DNA from 4 places in the Streptomyces gamaensis genome. Region 4 is predicted to be linked to each of the others. Evidence: riboswitches for the same ligand, from Rfam matches in the RefSeq annotation. Region 4 holds a riboswitch; each other region holds the start of a gene.

Region 1 (4,530 bases), on a different contig from region 4:
AGGCGTGGATCATGCGCACCGCTACCCGGGCGACGTCCGGCGGCAGTCCGCCGAGGTCGGCCTCGGCGCGGATGGTGGCAAAGGACTCGCGGTAGATGGCCGCGCCGTCCTTCTCGTACTCGAACATCGTCCTCGCTCGTTCGCTTGCTGGTGTGGGGAGTTGCCGGGCCGGCCGGGTCATGTGGCGTCGCCGGCCGGGCCGGTCGCGCGGGCCGCCGCCACGGCGTCGGCGGACCGGGCGGCGGGTACGGTACGGGCGCTCTCCTCGCGGGCGCCGTCGCGGACCGCGACGCGGTAGCCGTCGCCGGTGGCGAGGACGTCCACCCACCGTCCGCCGGGGTGTCCGCAGCGGCGCTCGCACCCGGACCAGTAGACCGGCAGCGCGGACGCGGTGCCACGGTGCTCCGGTGCGGGGGCGGGGCGTACGGACGTCAGGCACGCCGTGGCGTCCGCGCGGACGTCCGCGCGGGACTTGGCGCAGCCGGGGTGTCCGGCGCACGCTCCGGCGCCATGCCAGGCGGATGCCGGCGAGGTGACGAGCCCGGCCGCAGCGAGCGCGGTGAGACGGGGCACGGCCTCGCGTGCGGGCAGGCCCGGCAGGACGACGCCCCGCCACGGCGTGACGCGCAGCGTGCCGTCGCCGGCCTGCGCGGCGCCGTGCGCCAGGAGCAGCCACTGCGCGGTGGTGAGCCGGCCGAGGGGCGCGGCCACGGACAGGGCCGTACGTCCGCCCGGGCCGTGGACGCATCCGGGCTCCGGGGGAGCGGCGGGCGGCGGGAGAAGTCCGCCGGGCGCGGCCGTGATGCCGGCCGCGGCGAGGCGCCGCCGCAACAGGCCGGTGTCCGGCCGGTCCTGCGGCGGCAGGTCGCCGACGCGCCAGGCGGTGAGCCCCCGCGCGCGCAGCCCGTCCAGGAAGTGCCGGGCCGCGAGCGCGGCGGCGCGCGGGGCGTCGGCGGCGGCCAGGCGCAGGCACGGGCCGGTGGCCGCGTAGCAGAGCAGTGCACTGCCGTTCGCTTCTGCGATCAATGTCACATCGGGGGCGAGGGCTGTGATGTCGCCCCGGCCGTCGTCCAGGCCGAACAGGAAACGGCCGGACAGCTGCGAGAGATCCGGCAGACCGGACAAGTCGGCCGTACGGGTGGGTGGTTCGGGGTCCGCTCCGCACAGCAGCCGGTCCAGTTCCCGGGTCCACGCCTGTACGTCCGCCGTCGGCCGGCGGTCGTCCAGCCCGCACAGGGGGGAGGCCGCCACGTTGCGCACCCGGTCGTGCCGGTCCGAGGGCAGCAGCCCCGCCGCACGCAGCCGCGCGCCCAACTCCGCGCCGCAGTCCGGGGCCAGGCCGCGCAGCTGGACGTTGCCGCGCGAGGTGAGGTCGAGGTTCCCGTCGCCCAGTTCGTGCGCGAGACCGGCCAGTGACTCCGCCTGACGGGCTGTCAGGAGTCCGCCGGGCAGCCGGATCCGGGCGAGCGCGCCGTCGTCCGCGCCGTGCAGCCGCAGCGCGCCGGGACAGGCGTCACCGCGGTCACGGCCGACCGGATTCTCGCGGTCCGAGGGGGAAGGGCTGGTGACGGGCATGGCGGCGAGCATACCCACGCCCGTACGCCGGGGGCGGGCCGGTTGCGGAAGCACACGGTCCGCCGGCGGCGGTCCCCGGGCTGCGGGACCGGAGCCGCAGGCATCCGACGGGCTGCGGGCTGCAGTGCCCGGCGCGCGCGAGGCACCGACGCGGCCCGCAGCCGTGCGCCAGCGTCGTGGCCCGGCTTCCGCCGGAAGGCGCCCCGCGCCATGGCGCGGGATGCAAGACCGGGGGCGCTCCCCGCAGCATCGTGCGCTGTCCGCGCACGCGAGTTCCGCAGCGGCCCCCGCTGGTCAACGCGGCGCCGGTCGCTACTATGGCCCCGGCGGAGCCGACGGCCCGCCAGACGCCAGCGACGGCGCCAGGGGAGGAAGTCCGGTGCGAATCCGGCACGGTCCCGCCACTGTGAGCGCGGCAGCAGCTTCTGCCGCGTGAGTCAGGAACTCCCGCCGTCCTCCAACCGCCCGGGGCGCGGACCCCGAGGAAGGCCTGCCGCAGCATGCGCACGCGCACATCCGCCTCCCGCGCACCCCGGGCGACCCTCGATGCCCTGGGGAGCGCCGCGTGATCCTTCTCCTGTCGACCTCCGACACCGACCTGCTCAGCGCCCGCGCGGCCGGCGGACCGGTCCCGTACCGGCTCGCCAACCCCGCCCGGCTCGGCCTCGACGCCCTGCCCGGGCTGCTGGAGGGCACCGACCTCGTCGTCGTCCGGCTCCTCGGCGGCGTCCGCGCCTGGCAGGAGGGGCTCGACCAACTGCTCGCCGGCGACCGCCCGGTGGTCGTCCTCACCGGCGAACAGGCTCCCGACGCCCAGCTGATGGAGCACTCCACCGTGCCCATCGGCATCGCCGCCGAGGCCCACGCCTACCTCGCCCACGGCGGGCCCGCCAACCTCGAACAGCTCGCCCGCTTCCTCTCCGACACCGTGCTGCTCACCGGCCACGGCTTCGAGCCGCCCGCCGCCGCCCCCGCCTGGGGCGCACTGGAGCGCACCCCCGCGCCCGGCGCCACCGGCCCGCTCGTGGCCGTGCTCTACTACCGCGCGCACCACATGAGCGGCAACACCGCCTTCGTCGACGCCCTGTGCACGGCGATCGAGCAGGCCGGCGGCCGCGCCCTGCCGCTGTACGTCGCCTCCCTGCGCGCCCCCGAACCCGCGCTCGTCGAGGAACTGCGCGCCGCCGACGCCATCGTCACCACCGTGCTCGCCGCCGGCGGCACCAAGCCCGCGCAGGCATCCGCCGGCGGCGACGACGAGTCCTGGGACGCGGGTGCCCTCGCCGCCCTCGACGTGCCCGTCCTGCAGGCCCTGTGCCTGACCGGGCCGCGCAGCGCCTGGGAGGAGAACGACGAGGGACTCTCCCCGCTGGACGCCGCGACCCAGGTCGCCGTGCCCGAGTTCGACGGCCGCATCATCACCGTCCCGTTCTCCTTCAAGGAGGTCGACGAGGACGGCCTGCCGGCCTACGTCGCCGACCCCGAGCGCGCCGCCCGCGTCGCCGGCATCGCCGTCCGCCACGCCCGGCTGCGGCACATCGCCCCCGCCGACAAGCGGCTCGCGCTCGTGCTGTCCGCCTACCCCACCAAGCACTCCCGCATCGGCAACGCCGTCGGCCTCGACACCCCCGCCAGCGCCGTCGCCCTGCTGCGCCGGCTCCGGGACGAGGGCTACGACTTCGGCGACGAGACCGAGGAGCCCGTACCCGGCCTCGCGTCCGGCGACGGCGACGAGCTGATCCGCGCCCTGATCGAGGCCGGCGGCCACGACCAGGAGTGGCTCACCGAGGAACAGCTCGCCCGCAACCCCGTGCGCATCCCCGCCGCCGACTACCGCCGCTGGTACGGGCAGTTGCCCCAGGAGCTGCGCGAGGCCGTCGAGGAGCACTGGGGGCCCGCCCCCGGCGAGATGTTCCTCGACCGCAGCCGCGACCCCGAGGGCGAGATCGTCCTCGCCGCGCTGCGCCGTGGCAACCTGCTGATCCTCATCCAGCCGCCGCGCGGCTTCGGCGAGAACCCCATCGCCATCTACCACGACCCCGACCTGCCGCCCTCGCACCACTATCTGGCCGCCTACCGGTGGATCGCCACCGCCCGTGAGGACGGCGGCTTCGGCGCCGACGCCATGGTGCACCTCGGCAAGCACGGCAACCTCGAATGGCTGCCCGGCAAGAACGCCGGGCTCTCCGCCGCCTGCGGCCCCGACGCCGCCCTCGGCGACCTGCCGCTGGTCTACCCGTTCCTCGTCAACGACCCCGGCGAGGGCACCCAGGCCAAGCGGCGCGCGCACGCCACCCTCGTCGACCACCTCGTGCCGCCCATGGCCCGCGCCGACTCCTACGGCGACATCGCGCGCCTGGAGCAGCTCCTCGACGAGTACGCGTCCATCTCCGCCATGGACCCCGCCAAACTTCCCGCGATCCGCGCCCAGATCTGGACCCTGATCCAGGCCGCCCGGCTCGACCACGACCTGGGCCTGGAGGACCGCCCCGACGACGACGGCTTCGACGACTTCCTCCTGCACGTCGACGGCTGGCTGTGTGAGGTCAAGGACGCCCAGATCCGCGACGGACTGCACGTCCTGGGCTCCGCCCCGGCCGGCGCGGAACGCGTGAACCTGGTCCTGTCGATCCTGCGCGCCCGCCAGATCTGGGGCGGCACGGCCGCCCTGCCGGGCCTGCGCGAGGCTCTCGGCCTGGACGAGTCGGCGGCGACCCGCACGACGGCGGACGAGGCGGAGGCGCAGGCGCGCGCCCTCGTGGAGGCGATGGAGGAAGCGGACTGGGACCCGGCGGCGGTCGCCGCTGTTGTGGGCAGCCGCCCTGCGGGGCAGGCACAACCCCCGGTGCCGGGCACCGATCCCGTGAACGCCGACCCCGTCGCGGCCGTCCTCGACTTCGCGGCCCGCGAGGTCGTACCCCGCCTGGCCGGGACCACAGCCGAACTCGACAACGC
Region 2 (4,530 bases), on a different contig from region 4:
CACCGGCTGGCGCGGCGCCGCCGCGCGGACGCCGCCGGCGGGCGCGGGGCTGGGCCTGGCGATCGTCCGCGGCATCGTGGAGGCGCACGCGGGGCGGGCGAGCGTGCGCAACGTCGCGGGGGGCTGCCGGTTCGAGGTGACGCTGCCGCTCCCCGGCTCGTGACCCCGGCGGCCCCGCGCGCGGCGGGGCCGCCGGGGTGCCGGGGACCGTCAGCCGTCGGCCGGGGCCCTGCGCGCCTCCCACCGGGCCTCGACCTTCGCGAACCGCCAGTACGACAGGGCGATCGCCCACACCACCACGAACAGCCCCACGATGACGAAGCCGACGTTGTCCAGGTCCAGTCCGGCGATCCAGCCGGTGACCGCGTCGGTCAGGTCGAACTTGTCGTGGACGACGCCGACGAGCTCGATCGTGCCGATGAGGAAGGCGACCGCGATCGACAGCCCGGTGATGGTGAGGTTGTAGTAGACCTTGCGGACGGGGTGGGAGAACGCCCACTGGTAGGCGAAGTTCATGAACGTGCCGTCGAGCGTGTCGAACAGGCTCATGCCGGCGGCGAACAGCAGCGGCAGGCACAGGACCGCGTACCAGGGCAGCCCGGCGGCGGCGCCGCTGCCGGCCATGACCATGAGCGTGACCTCGGTGGCGGTGTCGAAGCCCAGGCCGAAGAGGAAGCCCAGCGGGTACATCTGGCCGGGGCGCGAGACGGAGCGGGTGAGGCGGCCCAGGAGGCGGTTCATGAAGCCGCGCGCGTCCAGGTGCCGCTCCAGCTCGGCCTCGTCGTAGTGACCGGAGCGCATGGCACGGAAGATGCGCAGGATACCGGCGAGGGCGAGGAGGTTGAGGGCGGCGATGAGGTAGAGAAAGCCGCCGGAGACGGTGGTGCCGACCAGGCCGAGGGTCTGGTGGGTGGTGGAGTCCTCGTTCATGAGGGTGCCGGCCAGGTGCGTGCCTCCGGCGACGAGAGCGGCCATGGCGACGACGACGCTGGAGTGGCCGAGGGCGAACCAGAAGCCCACGGAGACGGGCCGTTCGCCGTCGGACATGAGCTTGCGGGTGGTGTTGTCGATGGCGGCTATGTGGTCGGCGTCGAAGGCGTGCCGCATGCCCAGGGTGTAGGCGGTGACGCCGAGGCCGACGCCGTAGACCTTGGAGCCGACGGTGTAGTGGGCGGGGACGACGAGCAGCAGGAGCACGCCGAAGGCGACGGCGTGCAGGGCGGCGACGACGGCCAGCAGGCCGGCGGTGCGCAGGGTGTCCTCCCGTCGCCAGCGGAAGGCGGGCGGCGCCCCGGGGGAGGCGGGCACGCCCGGGCTCCCGGCGCTGCCGTGGACATCGGTGGGCAGGGTCATCTGCGGATCACGCTCCAGCACCTCGTGGATCTTCTCGTGAGATGCCGTGGCCGGTCTCCTGGCTGACGGGTACGTCCGCGCCCGCCCCGCCTTCCCGGCAGCCGGCTGCTGCCAGTGGCCCCGTACACCGCGCGCGGCGTACGGACTGGGACGGTAACTCCCCGATCACAGTGGCGAGGGCCGCTCCGGACTGGGACCACGACGGTCCGCACCGGTCTTCCCGAACACCACGGCCCGGCCACCCTAGCCGTATTCCGGCCACGGACGGGCCCGCTCCGCACACCGGTTGCGCGGTGGGCCGTCCGGGCGGAGCGCGGCGGCCGATCCGTTCGGCTGTGTCCGGGAGATGGACGCCCCGGGCCGGGCGGTGCTACCAGTGCAGCACACCTCCACCGGCTTCCAGGGAAGGGCGGACCGCCATGGCAGAGTCGGCACACGGTCCTTCGGACCAGGGCGCGCCGCCCGGCGGGCAGCGCGCCGGGTTCGTCCGCAGCATCGGGCTGTTCCAGGCCACCGCCCTGAACATGAGCCAGATGTGCGGGATAGGACCCTTCGTCACCATTCCGCTGATGGTCGCGGCGTTCGCCGGCCCGCAGGCCGTCCTCGGGTTCGTCGCGGGCGCGGTGCTGGCCCTGGCCGACGGGCTGGTGTGGGCGGAGCTGGGCGCCTCGCTGCCCGGGGCGGGCGGCAGTTACGTGTATCTGCGGCAGGCGTTCCAGTACCGCACCGGCAAGCTGATGCCGTTCCTGTTCGTGTGGACGGCCATGCTCAACATCCCGCTGGCGATGTCCACGGGTGTCATCGGCTTCGTGCAGTATCTGGGCTATCTGTGGCCGGGAATGACGCCGCTCCAGGGCGATCTGACGGGCCTGGTGCTGACGGTGCTCGTGGTCGCCCTGCTGTGGGGGCGGGTGGAGCACATGGCGCGCCTCAACGTCGTGCTGTGGTGCGTGATGCTCGCCTCGGTGGTGCTCGTCATCGTCGCCGCCTACACCCACTTCAGCCCCGGACGGGCCTTCACCTACCCCGCGCACGCCTTCGAGCTGACCTCCAATCATTTCTGGATCGGCTTCGCCGCGGGCCTGACGATCGGCATCTACGACTACGGCGGCTACTGGACCTCCGCCTATCTGGGCGCCGAGATCAAGAACCCGGGCCGCACCCTGCCCCGCTCCATCGTCTATTCGATCCTCGGCATCATGGTGATCTATCTCCTGCTGCAGATCGGCACGTTGGGCGTCGTCGACTGGCAGGACATGCTCGACCCCGACTCGGCCGCCTCCTCCTCGGTGGCCTCCGCCGTCCTGGAGAGGACCTGGGGCAGGGGCGCGGCGAACGCCGTCACCGTACTGATCCTCGTCACCGCCGTCGCCTCCCTCTTCACGGGGCTGCTGGGCGGTTCCCGGGTGCCGTACGACGCGGCGCGCGAGGGCGTGTTCTTCCGCCCCTTCGGCAGGCTGCACCGGCGGCACCGCTTCCCGGTGCTCGCCCTGGTGGTCATGGGCGCGGTCGGCGGGGCGGGCTTCCTGCTCGGCCGGCACACGGACCTGCAGACCATCATCCAGCTGCTGACGACGGTGATGGTGCTCGTGCAGGCGCTCGCGCAGATCCTGGCCCTGAGCGTGCTGCGCCGCCGGCAGCCGGGGCTGCGCCGTCCGTACCGGATGTGGCTGTATCCGCTCCCCTCTCTGGTGGCGCTCGTCGGCTGGCTGGTGATCTACGGCTACGCGGACAAGGCGTCGCCGGGCCGGCATCCCATCGAATGGTCGCTGGCGTGGGTCGCGGCCGGCTGTGTCGCCTTCGTGCTGTGGGCGCGCCACGAGAAGGTGTGGCCGTTCGGGCCGCGGGAGATCTCCGAGGAGTACCTGACGGGCGCGGGGGCCGCCGATGCCGCGGGTGACCGTGGTGAGGGCGGCGAGGGCAGCGCGGGCGGTGGCGGGGGAACGGACGGGGAGCCGGACGCGGACCCGGGAGGCAAGGCGCCGGCGCCGGTCTGATCCGGCCCGGCCGATGCCGGTTCCGCCGGGCGGTGATAGAACTTGCATCCATGCCTGTGACCAGTTCGCCCCCTTCACCCCCCTCTCCGTCCTCCCCCGGAGGCCGGCCCTCACGCCCCGTCAGGCGGCGCAGACTCCTGTGGCACCGGCTGTTCTTCGGGATCTGGCTGCGGCCGGTCGACATCATGGACGAGGCGCGGGACCGCGGGGTGTGGGGGGCGGCGGCGTTCCTGTGCGTGGTGTGCGGAACGCTGGGGACGCTGGCGAGGGAGTCGTTCTGGGCGCAGTGGCGCGTCGGCCGCGCGCTCGCCGTCGAGGCGGTGGCGATAGCCGACGGCGTGCTGCTGCTCGCGAGCCTTCTGCTGGGCGTGGTCACGCACGCCATCGCGCGCCGCCTCGGCGGCAACGGCAGGTTCGCGCCCACGGTGACGCTGTTCGTGGTGCTGTTCTGGGCGACGGACCTGCCGCGGCTGGCCCTCGATGTGTGGCTGCCCTCCGACTCCTTCGCCGTGCGGGTCGCGGCCTGGGTCACCTCGGGCTTCGGCTACGCCTTCGCCGCGCTGCTGATCCGCGGTCAGCACCATCTGCCCACGCACAAGGCCGTGGCGGCGGTGAGCATACAGATGCTGGCCGCGGTGGCCCTGCTGAAGTTCCCGACGGCCGGGGCCTGACGGCCGCACGGCCCCCGCGCGGCCCCTGCACGGCCCCGCACAGCGAAAGGCCCGCCCGGTGCGACGGGGGATGCACACCGGGCGGGCTCGAAGACAGTTCTACCGCATCACCGATGGGCCATGCATCAAAAACCTGTTCGCCTTTACGGTTTACCAACGCACGGGGAGCGAATTCAGGCCATGCGCACGCGGGACAGCCGCCCCGCCGGCTTCCCGCAGGGCACGTCGGAGCCGGGCGGGCGGGGGGTCGCACGGGGCCGGACCGGTTCGCTGAAGTGACGGGCGCCACACCGTTCGATGCCCGGCAGGGCAGGGGTTCCGGGCGCCCGACTCGGCCTGGGCAAAGGGGAGTTGGCGCGTGTTCCGGAACACCGGCGGGCGCTCGCGGGGGCGGTTCCGCGCCCATCGGGGGCCTCCGGAAGGGAAGTTGGCCGGATACCGTGCCCGGAAGGCGATGCCCCGGGACGTACCGGGCGTAGACAGTGCGGAGGTTCTGGAGGGGGTTCCGC
Region 3 (4,530 bases), on a different contig from region 4:
CCGGCGAACAGGGACACGGCCGTGTCCGGGCGCCGCGCGCGCAGGGCGACGAGCCAGCCGGGCAGCAGGTACTCGGCGATGGTCATGCTGGCGGCGACCCGCAGCCGGGAGTCCCGGCGGGTGCGCAGCGCCTGCGCGCCGGCGTCGAAGGCGGCGGCGGCCTCGACGATCCGCCGGGCCCAGTCGGTGACGAGCACCCCGGCGTCGGTGAGCCGCGAGCCGCGCGGCGACCGCTCCACGAGCGCGACCCCGAGCATCCGCTCCATGCTGCGGATCCGGCTGCTCGCGGCGGGCTGGGTGATGCCCGTCTCCTTGGCGGCCCGCCCCAGGCTCCCCAGCCGCGCGACGGCCAGCAGCAGTTCCAGCGCGGCGAGGTCGGGGACCCGGTGGGCGAGCGGCCCCTGCGGGCCGGCGCCGGGGGCATCCGCTCCGCCCGGTGTCGCGCGGGCCTGCTCCGCGCCCTCCCCTTCACCCATGCTCATCACCCCACCTTATGCCCTCATAGACACAAAGCCCCTGGTGGGAGCGGCCCGCCCGGGCGACCGTGGAGGCATGACCACGCTCGCGCACCCCCGCACCCCCACCCGGGAGACCGCCCCGCCCCGCCCCGGGCTGCGGCACTTCGGGCCCAACTGGTACGCCTCCGTGATGGGGACGGCCATTGTCGCGAGTGCGGGGGCCGCGCTGCCGGTGACGGTGCCGGGGCTGCGCGGGGCCTGCCAGGCCGTGTGGGTGCTCGCCGCGCTCGCGCTGCTCGGCGTGCTCGCCGCGCGGGCCGGGCACTGGGCGCGCCACCCCGACCAGGCCCGTACGCACCTCGGTGACCCGGCCGTGGCCCCGTTCTACGGCTGTCTGGCGATGGCGCTGCTGGCCGTCGGCGGGTCGACACTCGCCGTCGGCAAGGACGTGATCGGCACACCGGCGGCCGTGGCCGTGGACGCCGTGCTGTGGACGGCCGGCACCGTCGTCGGTCTGCTCGCGGCGACCGCCGTGCCGTACCTGATGGTGACCCGGCACAGGATCGCCCCGGACAGCGCCTCCCCGGTGTGGCTGCTGCCCGTCGTGGCCCCGATGGTGTCCGCCGCGCTCGGTCCGGCGCTCGTACCGCACCTGCCGGCCGGGCAGTGGCGGCAGGCGATGGTGCTGGGCTGCTACGGCCTGTTCGGCATGAGCCTGCTGGCGACCCTGATCCTGCTGCCGGCGGTCTTCGCGCGGCTGGTGCACCACGGTCCGCTGCCGCTCGCGCTGACGCCGACGCTGTTCCTGGTGCTGGGCCCGCTGGGCCAGTCCACGACGGCCGTGAACAACCTCGCCGACGCCGCCCCCGGTGCGCTCGCCGGCCCGTACGCGCAGGCCGCGGCCCCCTTCGCCGTCCTGTACGGCACCCCGGTGACCGGTTTCGCGCTGCTGTGGCTGGCGCTGGCGACGGCGATGGTGGTGCGGGCGCTGCGGCAGGGCATGGGCTTCGCGATGACGTGGTGGGGGTTCACCTTCCCCATCGGTACGTGCGTCACCGGCGCCGCCGGCCTCGCCCGGCACACCGGTCTCACCGCGTTCACCTGGCTCGCGGTGGCCCTGTACCTCGTGCTCGTCGCCGCGTGGGCGACGGCCGCGACCCGTACGCTGCTCGGTCTGGTCAGCGGCAGGCTGCTCGCAGCGCCGCGCCCAGCACCCGCGGTGCCCGCGTCAACGACGGCCCGTACCAGGTGAGATGACGTCCGCTGACGAGCGCGCAGGGCAGTCCGGGGAAGGCCTCGGGGCCGTCGTCGGCGGTGAAGCGGTAGGGCTCGTCGGGCAGGACGACGAGCCCCGCTCCGCACGCGTTGAGCTCGTCGATGCCGATGCGGGGATAGCGTTCGGCGTGCCCGGCCCAGGCGTTGGCCACGCCCAGCCGGGCCAGCAGGTCGCCGGCGAAGGTGTCCCGGCCGAGCACCATCCAGGGCCGGCGCCACACGGGCACCACGGCCCGTACGGACGGCTCCCCGGCCCGTACGTCCCGCCACGCCTCGCGCGCCTCGGCCAGCCAGCCGGGCCGCTCCAGTCCGCAGCCGGCCACCAGGACCCGCTCCAGCTCGGTGAACGCCTGCTCCAGGGAGCGGACTTCGGTGACGAGCACCCGCAGCCCGGCGGCCCGCAGCGCGGCCAGGTCGGCGGGCCGGTTCTCCTCCTCGTTGGCGACGACGAGGTCGGGGGCGAGGGCGGCGATCCGGGCGGTGTCGGGGTTCTTGGTGCCGCCGATCCGGACCGCGTCGAGGCCCGGCGGACGCGTGCACCAGTCGGTGACGCCCACCAGCAGTCCGGGGGCGCTCGCGGCCACCGCCTCGGTGAGCGAGGGCACGAGCGAGACGACCCGGCGGACAGCGGTGCGCATGGCCATGATCACAGAGTATGCCGCGCGCGCAACTCCTGTGGCTAGACTGCGCGGTGCAGCTGGTTCGCCCCGTCCGCCAGGCGGGAGCGTCGTAAGAGGGAATCCGGTGCGAGTCCGGAACTGCCCCGCAGCGGTGAGCGGGAACGACCGCCGTCATACGCACTGGACGCCCGTGGCGTCCGGGAAGCGACGGCCAGTAGGTGCCCGGCCCTTCGGCCGGGTGCGCCCGCGAGTCCGAAGACCTGCCACTGCCCGCACACTGGAAAGCGGGGTGCGGTTCCGCACGAACTCGCGAAGGAGAGTTCCGTGAACGCAACGCGTACTGCGCGTGTCCGCCCGACGCTGCACGGCTACCCCCGGCAGGGCCCCGACCGGGAGCTGAAGAAGGCCGTCGAGAGCTACTGGAAGGGCCGGATCACCCAGGATCAACTGCTGGCCGAGGCGGCCCGGTTGCGTGCCGCCGCCCGTGAGGAGCTGCGGGCCCGCGGCATCGCGGAGATCCCCACCGGGGACTTCTCGCTCTACGACCACGTCCTGGACGCCACCTGGGCCGTCGGCGCGATCCCGGCCCGGCACCGGGCGGCGGCACGGACGGACACGCACACCGATCTGGACGTCTACTTCGCCATGGCGCGCGGCACCAAGGACGTGCCGCCGCTGGAGATGACGAAGTGGTTCGACACCAACTACCACTATCTGGTTCCCGAGTTGGGCCCGGACACGGTCTTCACGCCCGACTCCCGCAAGCAGGTCGGCGAGTTCACCGAGGCCCGCGAGGCCGGATACTCCGCCCGGCCCGTCCTGCTCGGCCCGGTCAGTTTCCTGCTGCTGGCCAAGCCCGCCCCGGGGGTGGCCGCCGGCTTCGAGCCGCTGACGCTGCTGGACCGGCTGCTGCCGGTGTACGCGTCGCTGCTCGCGGACCTGCGGGCCGCGGGCGCTGCGTGGGTGCAGCTCGACGAGCCCGCCCTCGTCCAGGACCAGCCGCCCGCCGTGCTGAACGCCGTCGCCCGCGCCTACCGGGACCTGTGCGCCGTCGAGGACCGGCCCAGGCTGCTGGTCGCCTCCTACTTCGACGAGCTCGGCGAGGCCCTGCCGGTGCTCGCCGGGTCCGCCGTCGAGGGACTGGCGGTGGACTTCACCGGTCCGGCCGCCGGTAACCTCGGCGCCCTGGCCCGGCTCGGCGGGCTGCCCGGCAAGCGGCTGGTCGCGGGCGTCGTCGACGGCCGCAACGTGTGGGCCGCCGACCTGGAGGGCGCCCTGTCGACGCTGGCCCAGCTGCTGCCCCTCGCGGGCGAACTCGACGTCGCGCCCTCCTGCTCGCTGCTGCACGTCCCCCTCGACGTCGCCGCCGAGCGCGAACTGGACCCGCAGATCGCCCGCTGGCTGGCCTTCGCCCGGCAGAAGACCGCCGAGGTCGTCACCCTCGCCACGGCCCTCAGCGAGGGCCGCGAAGCGGTCGCCCCGCAGCTCGCGGCGGCCCGCGCCGCCCGGCTCTCCCGGGCGGGCTCGGCCCTCACCCGCGACGCGGCCGTCCGCGCGCGCTGCGCCGCCGTCACCGGGGCGGACACCCGCCGCCCGCAGCCCTACCCGGAGCGGGCCGTGGCCCAGCGGGCGCGGCTCGGCCTGCCGCCGCTGCCGACGACCACCATCGGCTCCTTCCCGCAGACCCCCGAACTGCGGCGCGCCCGGGCCGCGTTGCGCGCGGGCACCCTCGGCGAGGACGGCTACCGGGAGCGGATCGCCGCCGAGATCCGCGAGGTGGTCTCCTTCCAGGAGAAGGCCGGACTGGACGTGCTGGTGCACGGCGAGCCCGAGCGCAACGACATGGTCCAGTACTTCGCCGAGCAGCTGAACGGCTACCTCGCCACCCGGCACGGCTGGGTGCAGTCCTACGGCACCCGCTACGTCCGGCCGCCGATCCTCGCCGGCGACGTCTCCCGGCCCGCGCCGATGACCACCGAGTGGACCGGCTACGCCCAGTCGCTGACCGCCCGGCCCGTCAAGGGCATGCTCACCGGACCGGTCACGATGCTCGCGTGGTCCTTCGTCCGCGACGACCAGCCGCTCGCCGAGACCGCCCGCCAGGTGGCGCTCGCGCTGCGCGACGAGGTCGCCGACCTGGAGGCCGGGGGCACCGCCGTGATCCAGGTCGACGAGCC
Region 4 (4,530 bases):
TAGGCGGAGGCGCGCCGCTCGAAGAAGTTCGTCAACTCCTGTACGTTCTGCAGCTCCATGAAGGAGAACGGGTTCTCCGAGCCGAACACCGGGGCGATGCCCAGCCGCTGCAGACGCTGGTCCGCGACGCACTGCAGGTACTCGCGCATGGACTCGGTGTTCATGCCCGGCAGGCCGTCACCGCACAGGTCGCGGGCGAACTGCAGCTCGGCCTCGACGGCCTCCTTGAGCATGTCGGTGACCTGCTGCCGCATGTCGTCGTCGAAGAGGTCCGGCTCCTCCTCGCGGACGGTGTCCACGACGGAGAACGCGAAGTCCATGTGCATGGACTCGTCGCGGAACACCCAGTTGGTGCCGGTCGCCAGGCCGTGCAGCAGCCCGCGCGAACGGAACCAGTAGACGTACGCGAAGGCGCCGTAGAAGAACAGGCCCTCGATGCACGCGGCGAAGCAGATCAGGTTGAGCAGGAAGCGACGGCGGTCGGCCTTCGTCTCCAGCCTCTCCAGCTTCTCGACCTCGTTGATCCACTTGAAGCAGAACTGCGCCTTGTCCCGGATGGACGGGATGTTCTCCACGGCGGCGAAGGCGGCGGCACGGTCGTCCGGGTCGGGCAGGTACGTGTCCAGCAGCGTCAGATAGAACTGGACGTGCACGGCCTCCTCGAAGAGCTGCCGCGACAAGTACAGCCGCGCCTCGGGGGAGTTGATGTGCTTGTACAGCGTCAGCACGAGGTTGTTCGCCACGATCGAGTCACCGGTCGCGAAGAACGCGACGAGGCGGCCGATCAGGTGCTGCTCGCCCGGGGAGAGCTTGGCGAGGTCGGCGACGTCGGAGTGGAGGTCGACCTCCTCGACGGTCCAGGTGTTCTTGATCGCGTCGCGGTAGCGGTCGTAGAAGTCCGGGTACCGCATCGGACGCAGGGTCAGCTCGAAGCCGGGGTCGAGCAGGTTCTTGGGGCGTTCGGCAGACATTACTGGCAGGCCTCGCAGGACTCGGGGTTCTCAAGGGAGCAGGCGATGGCGTCCGCGTCGGGCGCGGCCTGCTGCGGGGGGACGGGGGCGGCCGCGGCGGCACCGCCGGACGCCGCGCGGGCGATCCGGGTCGCCGGGCGCGAACGCAGGTAGTACGTCGTCTTGATGCCCTGCTTCCAGGCGTACGCGTACATCGAGCTGAGCTTGCCGATGGTGGGCGAGGCCATGAACAGGTTGAGCGACTGGCTCTGGTCGAGGTACGGGGTGCGGGCCGCCGCCATGTCGATCAGGGAGCGCTGCGGGATCTCCCAGGCCGTGCGGTACAGCTCGCGCACCTCCTGCGGGATCCACTTCATGTCCTGGACCGAGCCGTTGGCGTCGGTCAGCGCGTCGCGCGTGGCGCGGTCCCATACGCCGAGCTGCTTGAGGTCCTCCACCAGGTAGGTGTTGACCTGGAGGAACTCGCCGCTGAGCGTCTCGCGCTTGAAGAGGTTGGAGACCTGCGGCTCGATGCACTCGTAGACGCCGGCGATCGAGGCGATCGTGGCGGTCGGCGCGATCGCCAGCAGCAGCGAGTTGCGCATGCCGGTCGTCGCGATACGGGCCCGCAGCGCCTCCCAGCGGCCGGCCCACGCGGGCACGGCGTTGGGGTAGTGGTCCGGGTGCAGCACCCCGCGCGCGGTACGGGTCGCGGACCAGGCCGGGTGCGGGCCGTGCCGCTCGGCGAGGTCGGCGGACGCCTCGTAGGCGGCGAGCATGATGCGCTCGGAGATCCGCGTGGACAGCTCCTTGGCCTCCGCCGAGTCGAAGGGCAGCCGCAGCCGGAAGAAGACGTCCTGCAGACCCATCAGGCCCAGACCCACCGGCCGCCAGCGGGAGTTGGAGTTGCCGGCCTGCTCGGTCGGGTAGAAGTTGATGTCCACGACGCGGTCGAGGAAGGTGACGGCCGTCCGGACGGTCGCGTCGAGCTTCTCCCAGTCCATCCCGCCGTCCTCGCCCAGGTGCGCGGCGAGGTTGACCGAACCGAGGTTGCAGACAGCCGTCTCGCTGTCGTCGGTGACCTCCAGGATCTCCGTGCAGAGGTTGGAGGAGTGGACGACCCGGCCCTTCTCCGCGGTCTGGTTCGCGGTGCGGTTGGCGGCGTCCTTGAACGTCATCCAGCCGTTGCCGGTCTGCGCGAGGGTGCGCATCATCCGCGCGTACAGCACCCGCGCCGGGATCGTCTTGACGGCCTTGCCCTCGGCCTCGTAACGGCGGTACGCGGCGTCGAACTCCTCGCCGTACAGGTCGACGAGGTCGGGGGTGTCGGCGGGGGAGAACAGCGACCAGTCGGCGTCCGCCTCGACCCGGCGCATGAACTCGTCCGGGATCCAGTGCGCGATGTTGAGGTTGTGGGTGCGGCGGGCCTCCTCACCGGTGTTGTCCCGCAGCTCCAGGAACTCCTCGATGTCCGCGTGCCAGGTCTCCAGGTACACGCAGGCCGCGCCCTTGCGGCGGCCGCCCTGGTTGACGGCGGCGACCGAGGCGTCGAGGGTGCGCAGGAACGGCACGATGCCGTTGGAGTGCCCGTTGGTGCCGCGGATCAGCGAACCCCGGGAGCGGATCCGGCTGTAGGACAGGCCGATGCCGCCCGCGTGCTTCGACAGCCGCGCCACCTGGTGGTAGCGGTCGTAGATCGAGTCCAGCTCGTCCAGCGGCGAGTCCAGCAGATAGCAGGAGGACATCTGCGGGTGGCGCGTGCCGGAGTTGAACAGCGTGGGGGAGGACGGCAGGTAGGACAGCGAGCTCGTGAGCCCGTACAGCCGCGCCACGTCCTCCAGCGCCCGCTCCGAGTGGTCCTCGGCCAGACCGCAGGCCACGCGCAGCAGGAAGTGCTGCGGGGTCTCGATCACGTCGCGGGTCAGGGGGTGCCGCAGCAGATAGCGGGAGTGCAGGGTGCGCAGCCCGAAGTAGCCGAAGCGGTCGTCCGCGCCCTGGGCGAGCGCCTCCTGCACGAGCGCGTCCAGGCGGGCCGCGTGGGTACGGACGAACTCGGCCGTGCCGTCGGCGATCAGGCCCTCGCGGTGGCCCACCGCGACCGAGGCCGAGAACGAGACGGCGCCCTGCCCGGCCGCCTCCTCGGCGATGGCGAGGGTGAGCAGCCGCGCGGCGAGCCGCGAGTACTGCGGCTCCTCGGCGATCAGCCCGGCGGCCGCCTCGATGGCCAGGGCCCGCAGCCCGGCCTCGTCCGAGCCCGGGTGACGGCCGCGCAGCGCGGCGGCGGCGACCTTGCCCGGGTCGGTGGCGGGCAGATCGGCGGTGAGTTCGGTCAGGGTGCGCAGCAGCGCGGTCCCGGGACCGTCGTTCGCTTCCGCGGTAGCTGAGACCGGACCTGCAGCCGGATCGGCGGGCGCGATGGTCACTGGAGGCTCTCCTCGCTCGGCAAGTGGCCGGGCGGGCGGTGCGCGGCGGTCGCACACGCGCATGCGCCCCGTACGGTCCCTTACGGACGTACGTGAGCATGCGCGCAGGCGCCCGTCGGCCCAACCCGCGAGGCCCGGACGTGTTCCTCACCCGCCGGCCGGGCCGGGCGGGCTCGGGACGGGCGCGCTGCCGGCAGGTCCTCGGACTGCAGGTGCACCGCAAATGAGTACACATTCACCGTTGCGGGACAGTTCCGGATTTCCACCGGATTCCCCTGCGTCGACAGCGAGGAAGAGCATACATCTAGTGCCGTGCCTCGCACGCGCCCCCCACATCTAGTGCCGGGAACGTGTTGGTGCGCCCACAGGCGGTGTGCTTGCGGCCCTTTGCGGGGGCCCGGGACGGGGCCGCGCGGAGCGGGCGCGGGGCCCTGTGGTTCCCTCACTCCATGGGCGAAGCACAGGTGTTGCGCGTGTTCACGGGCCCCGACGGCACGGGCGGGAATCCGCTCGGCGTCGTCCGCGACGGCGCGGCCGTACCGGACGCGGACGCACGGCAGCGGCTGGCCGCGCGGCTGGGCTTCAGCGAGACAGTGTTCATCGACGACCCGGACCGGGGCAAAGTTGACATCCGGACCCCGAGCACTCGACTGCCCTTCGCGGGCCACCCGCTGGTGGGTGCGGCGTGGTTGCTGCGGCGGTACGGCCACGGGGCCGGCACCCTGCGGCCGCCGGCGGGGGAGGTGCCCGTCCGCTTCACGGCCGACGGCGACGTGTGGATCCGCTGCCGCGCGCGGTGGGCGACGGGCCGCGTGATGCGGCAGTACCCCTCCCCGGCCGAGGTCGACGCCCTGCCCGCCCCGCCTCCGGGCGAGGGCTGGCTCTACGCGTGGGCGTGGCAGGACGAGGCGGCGGGCGCGGTCCGCGCCAGAGGCTTCCCGAGGCGCGGCGACGGCGTCACCGAGGACGAGGCGACCGGTGCCGCGGCCGTCACCCTCACCGCCGGACTGCGGCGCGGACTGGACATCCGTCAGGGGGCGGGCTCACGGCTGCGGACGCGGTACGCGGAGGACGGGTGGGTGGAGCTGGGCGGCACGGTCGCGCTGGAGCGGTGACGGGCGTTGCCCGCAGGGGAGTTGACGGGGGCGGCCGGGCGC

Evidence for each region. A riboswitch is a leader RNA that binds a small molecule or an ion and turns the genes downstream of it on or off. The one in region 4 is predicted to bind cobalamin.
Region 1: linked by a shared signal. The riboswitch ahead of cobN (cobaltochelatase subunit CobN) and the one ahead of ACFP1Z_RS00935 (ribonucleoside-diphosphate reductase subunit alpha) in region 4 are both predicted to bind cobalamin.
Region 2: linked by a shared signal. The riboswitch ahead of nicT (Nickel transporter NicT) and the one ahead of ACFP1Z_RS00935 (ribonucleoside-diphosphate reductase subunit alpha) in region 4 are both predicted to bind cobalamin.
Region 3: linked by a shared signal. The riboswitch ahead of metE (5-methyltetrahydropteroyltriglutamate--homocysteine S-methyltransferase) and the one ahead of ACFP1Z_RS00935 (ribonucleoside-diphosphate reductase subunit alpha) in region 4 are both predicted to bind cobalamin.

The regions. Positions count from the first base shown of each region.
Region 1 covers NZ_JBHSPB010000008.1:55,040-59,569, forward strand. The annotation lists gene ACFP1Z_RS14925 (precorrin-8X methylmutase) at 1-127, opposite strand, end outside; gene ACFP1Z_RS14930 (cobalamin biosynthesis protein CobG) at 178-1,575, opposite strand; adenosylcobalamin (AdoCbl) riboswitch at 1,942-2,024, shown strand; gene cobN (cobaltochelatase subunit CobN) at 2,141-4,530, shown strand, end outside.
Region 2 covers NZ_JBHSPB010000008.1:64,175-68,704, reverse strand. The annotation lists gene ACFP1Z_RS14970 (sensor histidine kinase) at 1-163, shown strand, start outside; gene nicT (Nickel transporter NicT) at 211-1,353, opposite strand; cobalamin riboswitch at 1,385-1,600, opposite strand; gene ACFP1Z_RS14960 (APC family permease) at 1,773-3,350, shown strand; gene ACFP1Z_RS14955 (YIP1 family protein) at 3,401-4,021, shown strand.
Region 3 covers NZ_JBHSPB010000016.1:18,382-22,911, reverse strand. The annotation lists gene ACFP1Z_RS23795 (LysR family transcriptional regulator) at 1-476, opposite strand, end outside; gene ACFP1Z_RS23790 (TDT family transporter) at 553-1,710, shown strand; gene ACFP1Z_RS23785 (helical backbone metal receptor) at 1,637-2,377, opposite strand; cobalamin riboswitch at 2,414-2,635, shown strand; gene metE (5-methyltetrahydropteroyltriglutamate--homocysteine S-methyltransferase) at 2,678-4,530, shown strand, end outside.
Region 4 covers NZ_JBHSPB010000001.1:219,361-223,890, reverse strand. The annotation lists gene ACFP1Z_RS00940 (ribonucleotide-diphosphate reductase subunit beta) at 1-971, opposite strand, end outside; gene ACFP1Z_RS00935 (ribonucleoside-diphosphate reductase subunit alpha) at 971-3,373, opposite strand; cobalamin riboswitch at 3,549-3,673, opposite strand; gene ACFP1Z_RS00930 (PhzF family phenazine biosynthesis protein) at 3,823-4,488, shown strand.